DNA from 3 places in the Streptomyces sp. NPDC104096 genome. Region 1 is predicted to be linked to each of the others. Evidence: riboswitches for the same ligand, from Rfam matches in the RefSeq annotation. Region 1 holds a riboswitch; each other region holds the start of a gene.

Evidence for each region. A riboswitch is a leader RNA that binds a small molecule or an ion and turns the genes downstream of it on or off. The one in region 1 is predicted to bind cyclic di-AMP.
Region 2: another riboswitch for cyclic di-AMP. It lies ahead of ACZ60B_RS12975 (C40 family peptidase); the one in region 1 lies ahead of ACZ60B_RS19920 (M23 family metallopeptidase).
Region 3: another riboswitch for cyclic di-AMP. It lies ahead of ACZ60B_RS26855 (transglycosylase family protein); the one in region 1 lies ahead of ACZ60B_RS19920 (M23 family metallopeptidase).

What each region holds. Positions count from the first base shown of each region.
Region 1 is NZ_JBVJMD010000018.1:24,234-27,499, reverse strand. It holds gene ACZ60B_RS19925 (M16 family metallopeptidase) at 1-1,316, shown strand, start outside; cyclic di-AMP (ydaO/yuaA leader) riboswitch at 1,518-1,679, shown strand; gene ACZ60B_RS19920 (M23 family metallopeptidase) at 1,692-2,444, shown strand; gene ACZ60B_RS19915 (GntR family transcriptional regulator) at 2,658-3,266, shown strand, end outside.
Region 2 is NZ_JBVJMD010000009.1:115,981-119,246, forward strand. It holds gene ACZ60B_RS12965 (helix-turn-helix domain-containing protein) at 1-599, opposite strand, end outside; gene ACZ60B_RS12970 (ATP-binding protein) at 810-1,268, shown strand; gene ACZ60B_RS12975 (C40 family peptidase) at 1,383-1,856, opposite strand; cyclic di-AMP (ydaO/yuaA leader) riboswitch at 1,860-2,029, opposite strand; gene ACZ60B_RS12980 (hypothetical protein) at 2,411-2,719, opposite strand; gene ACZ60B_RS12985 (ATP-dependent Clp protease proteolytic subunit) at 2,727-3,266, opposite strand, start outside.
Region 3 is NZ_JBVJMD010000030.1:45,183-48,448, forward strand. It holds gene ACZ60B_RS26845 (cytochrome P450 family protein) at 1-73, shown strand, start outside; gene ACZ60B_RS26850 (transglycosylase family protein) at 254-1,105, shown strand; cyclic di-AMP (ydaO/yuaA leader) riboswitch at 1,453-1,621, shown strand; gene ACZ60B_RS26855 (transglycosylase family protein) at 1,625-2,302, shown strand; gene eno (phosphopyruvate hydratase) at 2,619-3,266, shown strand, end outside.

The DNA.
Region 1 (3,266 bases):
CGCCGGAGCGCGGCACCCTGGACAACGGCCTGACGCTGCTGCGCTGCCACCGCCCCGGCCAGCAGGTCGTCGCCGTCGAGGTGCTCCTCGACGCGCCGCTGGAGGCCGAGCCGGCCGGTCTCGACGGCGTGGCCACGATCATGGCGCGGGCCTTCTCGGAGGGCACCGACAAGCTCACCGCGGAGGAGTTCGCCGCCGAACTGGAGCGCTGCGGCGCCACGCTGGACGCGCACGCCGACCACCCCGGCGTACGGCTGAGCCTCGAAGTGCCGGTCTCGCGCCTGGCGAAGGCGCTCGGCCTGCTCGCCGACGCCCTGCGCGCGCCCGCGTTCGCGGACAGCGAGGTCGAGCGGCTGGTGCGCAACCGGCTCGACGAGATCCCGCACGAGCTGGCCAACCCCGCACGCCGGGGGGCCAAGGAGCTCTCCAAGGAGCTGTTCCCGGCGGCCTCGCGGATGTCGCGCCCGCGCCAGGGCACCGAGGAGACGGTCACGAAGATCGACTCCGCGGCCGTACGCGCCTTCTACGACCGGCATGTCCGCCCCGCCACGGCCACCGCCGTGATCGTCGGCGATCTCGCGGGCATCGACCTGGACGAGCTGCTCGGCGACACGCTGGGTGCCTGGAAGGGCTCCTCGGCCGAGCCCCGGCCGGTGCCGCCGGTGAGCTCCGACGACACCGGCCGCGTCGTCATCGTGGACCGTCCCGGCGCGGTCCAGACGCAGTTGCTGATCGGCCGCACCGGGGCCGACCGGCACGACCGGGTCTGGCCCGCGCAGGTGCTCGGCACGTACTGCCTCGGCGGCACCCTCACCTCCCGGCTGGACCGCGTCCTGCGGGAGGAGAAGGGCTACACCTACGGCGTGCGCGCGTTCGGCCAGGTGCTCCGGTCGGCGCCGGACGGCACGGGCGCCGCGATGCTCGCCATCAGCGGCTCCGTGGACACCCCGAACACCGGTCCCGCCCTGGCGGACCTGTGGACCGTGCTGCGCACGCTCGCGGCGGAGGGCCTGACCGACGCGGAGCGCGACGTCGCCGTGCAGAACCTCGTCGGGGTGGCGCCGCTGAAGTACGAGACCGCGGCGGCCGTGGCGGCCACGCTGGCCGACCAGGTCGAGCAGCACCTGCCCGACGACTACCAGGCGACGCTCTACCGGCAGCTCGCCGCGACCGGCACGGTGGAGGCCACCGCCGCGGCCGTGAGCGCCTTCCCGGTGGACCGTCTGGTGACGATCCTCGTGGGCGACGCGGCACAGATCAAGGAGCCTGTCGAGGCGCTCGGCATCGGTGAGGTCACCGTCGTGTCCGCCGAGTAGGGCACGCGCGCGAAGGGGCCCCGGTGACCTGTCGGTCGCCGGGGCCCCTTCGCGTACAGGCGATGTCCGAATTGAGGCGGAGACATCCTGTCTGCCGTGTGGCGTGCGCTACAAAACATGCGATCCGTTTGATGATCGAAAGACGGCGCCCGTACCGTCACTTGGACTGTTCGTCGGGCAGTGCGCCGCATCCGCGGCAGCGGACAGTCATCGCCGAGTCCCCCAGGCGCGAGCCAGGGGAGCCGGGGACCCATCGCAGTCCCTGGGGTGAATCGGACGTCCGCGCACACCGCGAGGCGTCCGTAGGAGACCTTCCTGCTCCGAACCCGTCAGCTAACCCGGTAGGCGAGAGGGAAGGAAAGGATCAGCCTCTACATGGCGTTCACGGGCGTTTCCGGCAAGCACCGTCGTCCCAGCCGGATGAAGCGCACCAGCGCTCACGCAGCCGGTATCGCGGCTCTCGCCACCACCGGCGTCGTCGGCACCCTCGCGGCCCCCGCGCTCGCCGCCGAGAACCCCGTCGAGCAGACGGGCCTCACCCCGGTCGTCACCCTCGGCGACGAGGCCGCCGAGCAGGTCGACGCCCAGGCGGCCGCCCAGCAGCAGGCAGCCGCCCAGCAGCTGGCCGAGGAGATCGCCCACGCGAAGGCCGCGGCGAGGGCCGCGGCCGCCCGCAAGGCCGAGGAACGCGCCGCCCGCGAGGCCGAGCGCAAGCGCCTCAACACGTTCGTGTCGCCGATCACCGGCTCCTACGTCTCCACGGGCTACCTCAGCAGCAGCTCGCTGTGGTCCTCCGGCAGCCACACCGGCGTCGACTTCCACGCCGCCACCGGCACCACCGTCCACGCGGTCGGCTACGGCACCGTCGTCGAGGCCGGCTGGGGCGGCGCCTACGGCAACCAGGTCGTCATCCAGATGAACGACGGCACGTACACCCAGTACGGCCACCTGTCCTCCATCGGTGTCTCGGTGGGTCAGCAGGTCGTCACCGGCCAGCAGATCGGCCTCTCCGGCGCGACCGGCAACGTCACCGGACCGCACCTGCACTTCGAGGCCCGTACGACCGCCGAGTACGGCTCGGACATCGACCCGGTCGCCTACCTCCGCAACCACGGTGTGAACGTCTGACGCCCGTCCGCGCTGCGGACGTCCGGCGACGACCGCGCGACCTACCGAAAGCCCCGGCTCCCCGAGCCGGGGCTTTCGGCGTTCCGGCACCGCTCTGTCCAAAAAATATCCCCGGATTCCGGCCGCCCGTCGGAAATTACGCCTGATTGCAATAGAGTCGCTGGACACATGTCAATCGGCGACGTTTCACGGGCATTAAGGCGGAGGTCGGTCATGCGTATTCCGGCGCACTCGGTGTGCACGGCGATCCGGGACGACATCGTCGCCGGTGTCTACGAGCGTGGCAGCCGGCTCACCGAGGAACTTCTCGCCCGGCGCTACGGCGTCTCGCGCGTCCCGGTCCGGGAGGCCCTGCGCACGCTGGAGGCGGAGGGCTTCGTGGTGACCCGCCGGCACGCGGGCGCGTGCGTGGCGGAACCCACCGAGCAGGAGGCCTCCGACCTGCTGGAGATGCGCATGCTCCTGGAGCCGCTGGGTGCCTCCCGGGCCGCCCAGCGGCGCACCGAGGCCCATCTCAAGGTGCTGCGCGGCCTGGTCCGGCTCGGCCAGGAGCGGGCCAGGCGGGGCAACAGCGAGGATCTGCGCTCCCTGGGCGGATGGTTCCACGAGACGCTCGCCCAGGCCTCCGGCAGCCAGGCGCTGACCGCCACGCTCACCCAGCTGCGGCACAAGATCGCCTGGATGTACGCGACGGAGGCGCCCGCCGACCCCGTGGAGTCCTGGGCCGAGCACGGCGCGATCGTGGACGCGGTGGCGCGCGGCGACGGCGAGCGTGCGCGGGCGGTCACGGCGCTGCACGCCGAGCGCGCGAGCGTCGTGCAC
Region 2 (3,266 bases), on a different contig from region 1:
CGCCCCGCCTCCACCAGCCGCCGCAACTGACGCGCCATCACCTCGGGCCCGCCGACCTCCCGGCGCAGCACCGCCTCGTCCAGGACCGCGGTCAGCTCCAGCGGACGATGCGCGCGCAGCACGTCCTGCCTGGCCAGTCGCACCTCGACCAGCGCGTCCAGCCGCTCCTCGTCCAGCCCCTCGACCGCGGCGCGGGTCACCGCGCGGGCGTACTCGGGCGTCTGCAACAACCCTGGGACCACGGACGTCTCCAGCGTGCGCATCGCGCTCGCCTGCGACTCCAGACTGATGAAATCCCGGTAGGTGGGCGGGAGAACACCACGGTACGCGTGCCACCAGTGGTCCCGGCCGCCGTCGTGGGAGCCCGCCAGTATCAGCAGCAACTCCCGCAGTTCCGTCTCGGCGACGCCGTACGCGTCCAGGAGCAGCCGCACATCGGCCGGTTTCACCCCGCTGGCACCGGTCTCGATCCGGCTGACCTTCGACTGGTGCCAGCCCACCAGACGGGCCGCCTCACCACTGGTGAGCCCGGTGCGGGCGCGCAGCGCGCGCAGCTCGGCGCCCAGTTTCCGGCGGCGCACGGCGGGACCGTACTGCATGGGAAAACTCCCTACTGCTTCCGAGTCGCCCAAATACGGTCTGCCGTCGCAGAGTTCACCGCTTCGAGCGACAGATATATGCATATCTCGGTGGATCGGCACCGTGACCGGCCCGGAAATGGCAGTCTGGCGAAGAAGCACCAGTCCGGGACCGTACTCGAATCCGCTCCTTGTCGGACTGCGGTCCCGCGGGAAAGGGACGACGTCGCCATGGCAGACCATCTGGAAGCATCCGTCACCCTGCCGAGCGATCCCGCCTCGGTCTCCGCGGCCCGTAACTTCGTGGCGAGCGCCCTCGTGGAGTGGGGGCTGCCCCCGGACGCCGAGATGGCCGACACCGTCCGACTGGTCGTCTCCGAGCTCGCCACCAACGCCGTACAGCACACGTTCGGGCAGTCCCCGACGTTCACGGTCGATCTCACCCTCGACCGTGACGAGCGGCTGCGCGTCGGCGTCACCGACAGCCATCCGCGCTTCCCCAAACGCCTGCCGGCCGCTGTCCAGCAGGACAACGGCCGGGGCATGGTGATCGTCCGCTGGCTGACCACCGAGTGCGGCGGAAGGCTGCACGTCCGTCCCACCCCCGAGGGGGGCAAGACGGTGTGCATCGAACTCCCGTGGACCGTCCCGGCCCGGCCGGTGCCTGCCGCGGGACAGCAGGAGCCTTGAGGGCCGGGCCCCCGGTCCGGGGAGGCCCGGGGAGGAGACCCGGTGCGGGGAGGCCCGGGGAGGAGACCCGGTGCGGTGGGGACGTGCCAGGCCGCCACCACCGCACCGGGCGGATCAGCTCACCCGGCCGTACCAGACGCTCTTGGTCCAGATCTTCTGGAGCCGCACCACGTCCCCCGTCTTCGGGGCGTGCCAGATCTTTCCCTTCCCGGCGTAGATGCCGACGTGGTAGACGCTGGAACCCGAGTGGAAGAACACGAGGTCCCCGGCCTTGCGGTGGCGGGCCGAGACGTGGTGGGTCTTGTTGTACTGCTGGGCCGCGGTGCGGGGCAGCTTCTTGCCCGCCTTCTTGAACGCGTACAGCGTGAGCCCCGAGCAGTCGAACCTGCGCGGCCCGGTGGCGCCGTAGCGGTACGGCGAGCCCTTCTTGGAAGCCGCGATCTTGAGAACCTTCGTCGCGGTCGTTGCGGCCGCCGCGTCCGCGGAGAGGCCCGGGACCACGATCGAGCCGCCCACGGCGGCGATGGTGAGCGCCGAAGCCGTACCGGCCCGGACCATCATCGACGGGACACGATTGAGCGCAGTCATGCGCAACCCTTCGTCAGCCGCCTGTGAAGGATGACCTGTCGGATTCGGGCTGGCGAAGTTGCCCGGCCGCTGTCGCGGCTTCACCCCAAGGGCTGCTCGGTCCGGTCATGGCTTGACCGTTCCGGCGAACCCGTCGTGCTTGGGTCCTCCACTCCTGCCGGTGCACTCCTGTCGACCGGTCATCCGGGCGGCGGCAGGACTCGGCGTCCGCCCGGACCGCCCCGCCGCTGTGGCGGGGGCTTGTCGTCAGACAGGGATCTTCACTCACAGGTGTCCGAAAATCCCAACGGAACCGTGGATTTGTGTTGTTACTCACCACTCACCCGTTCGGGTGGACACCTTTTTGTTCGATCGTCCGTCCAGGGGAACGACGAGCCCCGGACCAGCGGCGGAGCACTTCACCCCGCCGTCGAGCTACGCGCGTTGCGCAACCCTGGAGGCCCGAGAAAAGGATCCGTCGCTACTCCGACAGTGGGTACGCCGTTCGGAGCGTTTGAACTCAGTCCCGGACGGTTCGCGCATCGCGCGCGACGTCCGGGCCGACCGGGGACGGGTCAACTGTCGGAGCGCGACGGCACGGTGACGCGCGCCGTGCGGCGCTCCCCGTCGAGGACGCGCAGCGCCCGCGCGAGCGTCGGCGCGTGCAGTTCGGCCTCGCCCCGCTGGTGCATCAGCGCCAGCGCGTCGCGCAGCGCGGTCGCCCTGCCCACCAGCGCCTGGGCGGCGCGCAGTCCGCGGTAGGTGTCCCCGTGGTGCGCGGGGTTGATGCGGCCGAGCAGGTCGACCACCTCCAGGTAACGGTCGATCAGCTCGCCCTCGGCCCGGGTCAGGGCGGGCAGCGGCGGGAGTTCCGGCGGCAGCATCCCCGGCTCACCTCGCGCCGGGAGTGCCGGGCGTGCCGGGAGTGCCGGGCGCGCCGGATGTTCCGGGGAGGGTGGGGGTGCCGGACGTGCCCGGTGCGGCGGGCGGGACCCCGCGGCCGTCCACGACGCGGTCCACCAGGCCGTACTCCAGCGCGCCCCGCGCGTCCAGGACCGTGTCCCGCTCGATGTCCGCGGCCACCTGCTCCGGTGGCCGGCCCGTGTGCCGGGCCAGCATGTCCTCCAGCAGGACCCGGGTGCGCGCCAACTCCTTGGCCTCGACGACGAGATCGCTCACCTGGGCCTCGAACGGCCCGGGAAGCATCGGCTGGCGGATCGTCACCCGGGCGCCGGGCAGCGCGTGCCGCCTGCCCGGCGCGCCCGCGGCCAGCAGTACCGCGGCACACGCCCCGGCCCGGCCCAGGCAGAACGTCTCCACGTCACAGCTGACGTGGCGCATCGTGTCGTAGACGGCGGTCATCGCGCTGAACGAGCCGCCGGGGGAATTGATGTACAGCGAGATCGCCCGGTCCGGCGCCGCGTGCTCCAG
Region 3 (3,266 bases), on a different contig from region 1:
GGACTTGAGATGGCGCGGCGGACTCATCATGCGCGGGCTGCGTGTCCTGCCTGTGGAGTTCACGGCGGTCTGACCGATTGGCGGCAGTCGTGAGGGTTCCGTGCCCGGGTGACGCACCGTCAACATTGTGATCTGCGCGTGATCTCTGCGGCATGAACTTGTGACAAGTGATCGTGTGCCGATACGTTCAATCATCAACACGGCGTCAGCGTCAGGCCGTGTCGGTCACTGCTGTCGCACGAAAGGTTTCCGCATGCTCTCCGGAAACGGTCGTCACCGTCGTCCCCGCCAGGCCCCGGCCCTGCTCGTCGCGGCCGGCGTGGCGGGTTCCGCCATCGCCATCCCGCTCCTGGGCGCCGGTGGCGCGAGCGCGGCCGAGGGCAGCACCTGGGACCAGGTCGCGCAGTGCGAGACCGGTGGCTCGTGGAGCGCCGACAGCGGTGACGGGCACTTCGGAGGCCTGCACCTGACCCAGGCGGACTGGGAGCAGTACGGCGGTCTCGACTACGCCTCCAGGGCCGATCTGGCCAGCCGGTCCCAGCAGATAGCCGTCGCCGAGAAGATCCTCGCCGCCCAGGGGGCCGGCGCCTGGTCCACCTGTGGACTGACCTCCGGGCTCGCCAAGGACTCCGCGACGGCCGCCGTCGACACGGGTGTGGCGGGCGACACCGCGAGCGGCGCGTCCGGGGCGACCGGGTCGCCCTCGGTGTCGGACCCGCTCGGCCTGTCCGACTCCTCCACCGGTGCCACCGCCGACCCGTCCGCGACGCCCGCCGCCGGCACCGCGTCCGCCGACCCGTCCGCCCTGCCTTCCGGCACGACGTCCCCCGCCACCTCTTCCGCGACCGCGACGGACAAGGCGGGCGAAACCGCCGATACCGCCACGAGTGACGCACAGGACGATGACGTCGTGGCAAGTGGGGCGAAGGCTGACTCTTCGGACAATTCCCGTCAGGCCATCGGGGCTTCGGGCCTGGTCGACACGGGCGACCTGGGCACCGGCCGCCACCGCGGCGCCAGCGCCGACGAGGACACGGCCTCCGCCGACACCGACGCCGACCTCTCCTTCGTCGGCCGGCACGCCTCGACCGCGTACGGCTCGTAACCCGCTCGCGCCGGGGTGGCCCGCCGGCCCTCCGGCCGGCCCTCCGGGCCTCCGCGACGGAAGGCGCCGCTCCGCATGGTGAGCGGGGGGCGGGTGATGCCGTCGGAACCCGCGTCCTCCCCGGTCAGGCCTGGGAGGCACCTGCCTAAACGGGCCTAAAGCGGCGAGAGTTGACGCCCCGTTTCGCCGCTAAATGTCCGTTTTGATGAAACTGTGGGATGAGTCTCAGAAGCCCTGATCGTCTTTGGAAATACCAGGATCGCCTGTCTACGGTCGAGATCGCTCGCCACAGCGGGCACCGGCCGCCGCAACGCCGAATCCTGCCAGCGGCTGCCCGGGAACATTCGTCGCGTCAAGCGCCGTCGGCAGGAGCGGGGGACCCAAGGTAAGCGCCGGGCCCAGCGGTTGAAGCTGGTGCCGGCTCGGGGTGAAGCCGCGTCCCGTGAGGGGCGTGGCCGGGCAACTCAACCGGCCCGAACCCGACAGCTCACCTCGCAGGCGTCGGTGAGGGGATCCACCATGCTGTTTTCCGGTAAGGGCACGCACCGCCGCTCCTCCAAGGCCACCCGCATCGCCGCGCTCGCCGGTGTCGCCGGTGTCGCCATCGCCGCCCCGCTGCTGGCGGCCGGCAACGCCTCCGCCGCCACCGCCGCCGAGTGGGACACCGTCGCCCAGTGCGAGTCCGGCGGCAACTGGGCCATCAACACCGGCAACGGCTACTACGGCGGTGTCCAGTTCTCCGCCTCCACCTGGGCCGCGTACGGCGGCACGCAGTACGCCTCGCAGGCCAACCTGGCCACCAAGGCCCAGCAGATCACCATCGCCGAGAAGGTCCTCGCCTCCCAGGGCAAGGGCGCCTGGCCGGTCTGCGGCAAGGGCCTGTCCCGCACCCCCTACACCGGTGCCGCCGCCGCGTCGAGCACCCCCGCGCCCAAGACCGTCACCCGCTCCGCCGAGCCGCAGACCGCCTCCCGCTCCGCCGAGCGCCCGGCCGCCGCGCAGACCGTCACCACCCCGGCCGGCACGAAGGTCGCGAAGGGCGACGGCGAGTACAAGGTCGTCAAGGGCGACACGCTCAGCAGCATCGCCCAGAAGCACCAGGTCAAGGGCGGCTGGCAGGCGCTGTTCAAGCTGAACAAGGGCGTCGTCGCCGACGCCGACGTCATCCACCCCGGCCAGCAGCTTCACCTGAAGTGACAGCGGGCTCGTAGCTGAACCACGGCGGCCTCCCAGCCGTGTCCTTCATTGTGGAGGCCACGTGAGGGCCGTCCCCCCGTCCCCACGGGCTCCCCGTCCCGGTGCGTTCTTCCCCCGTACGCACCGGGACGGGGTTTTTTGTCGAACCGGCTTTGTTCCGTTCGGAAACAATTTACTCTCGGTTCCGTCCATGAGGCGGTCAACGACCGGCTGATCGCCCCGGGACGGCTAGGCTCAGTCACGCGCGGCCACCACAGGCCTGCGCATCACCGGGCTTTTCCGGCCCGGCATAGCTTGCGTCACATCCCAGAAGGAGATGCTCGTGCCGTCCATCGACGTCGTCGTAGCCCGGGAAATCCTGGACTCCCGAGGCAACCCCACGGTCGAGGTCGAGGTCGGCCTCGACGACGGCAGCACGGGTCGTGCCGCCGTCCCCTCCGGCGCCTCCACCGGTGCCTTCGAGGCCATCGAGCTCCGTGACGGTGACCCCAACCGTTACCAGGGCAAGGGCGTCGAGAAGGCCGTCCTCGCCGTCATCGAGCAGATCGGCCCGGAGCTCGTCGGCTACGACGCCACCGAGCAGCGCCTGATCGACCAGGCGATGTTCGACCTGGACGCCACCGACAACAAGGGCTCGCTCGGCGCGAACGCCATCCTCGGCGTCTCCCTCGCCGTCGCGCACGCCGCCTCCGAGGCCTCCGACCTCCCGCTCTTCCGTTACCTGGGCGGCCCGAACGCGCACCTGCTGCCCGTTCCGATGATGAACATCCTGAACGGCGGCTCGCACGCCGACTCCAACGTGGACATCCAGGAGTTCATGATCGCCCCGATCGGCGCGGAGACCTTCTCCGAGGCGCTGCGCTGGGGCGCCGAGGTCTACCACACCCTCAAGAAGGTGCTGAAGACCAAGGGCCTGTCCACCGGTCTCGGCGACGAGGGCGGCTTCGCCCCGAACCTGGAGTCC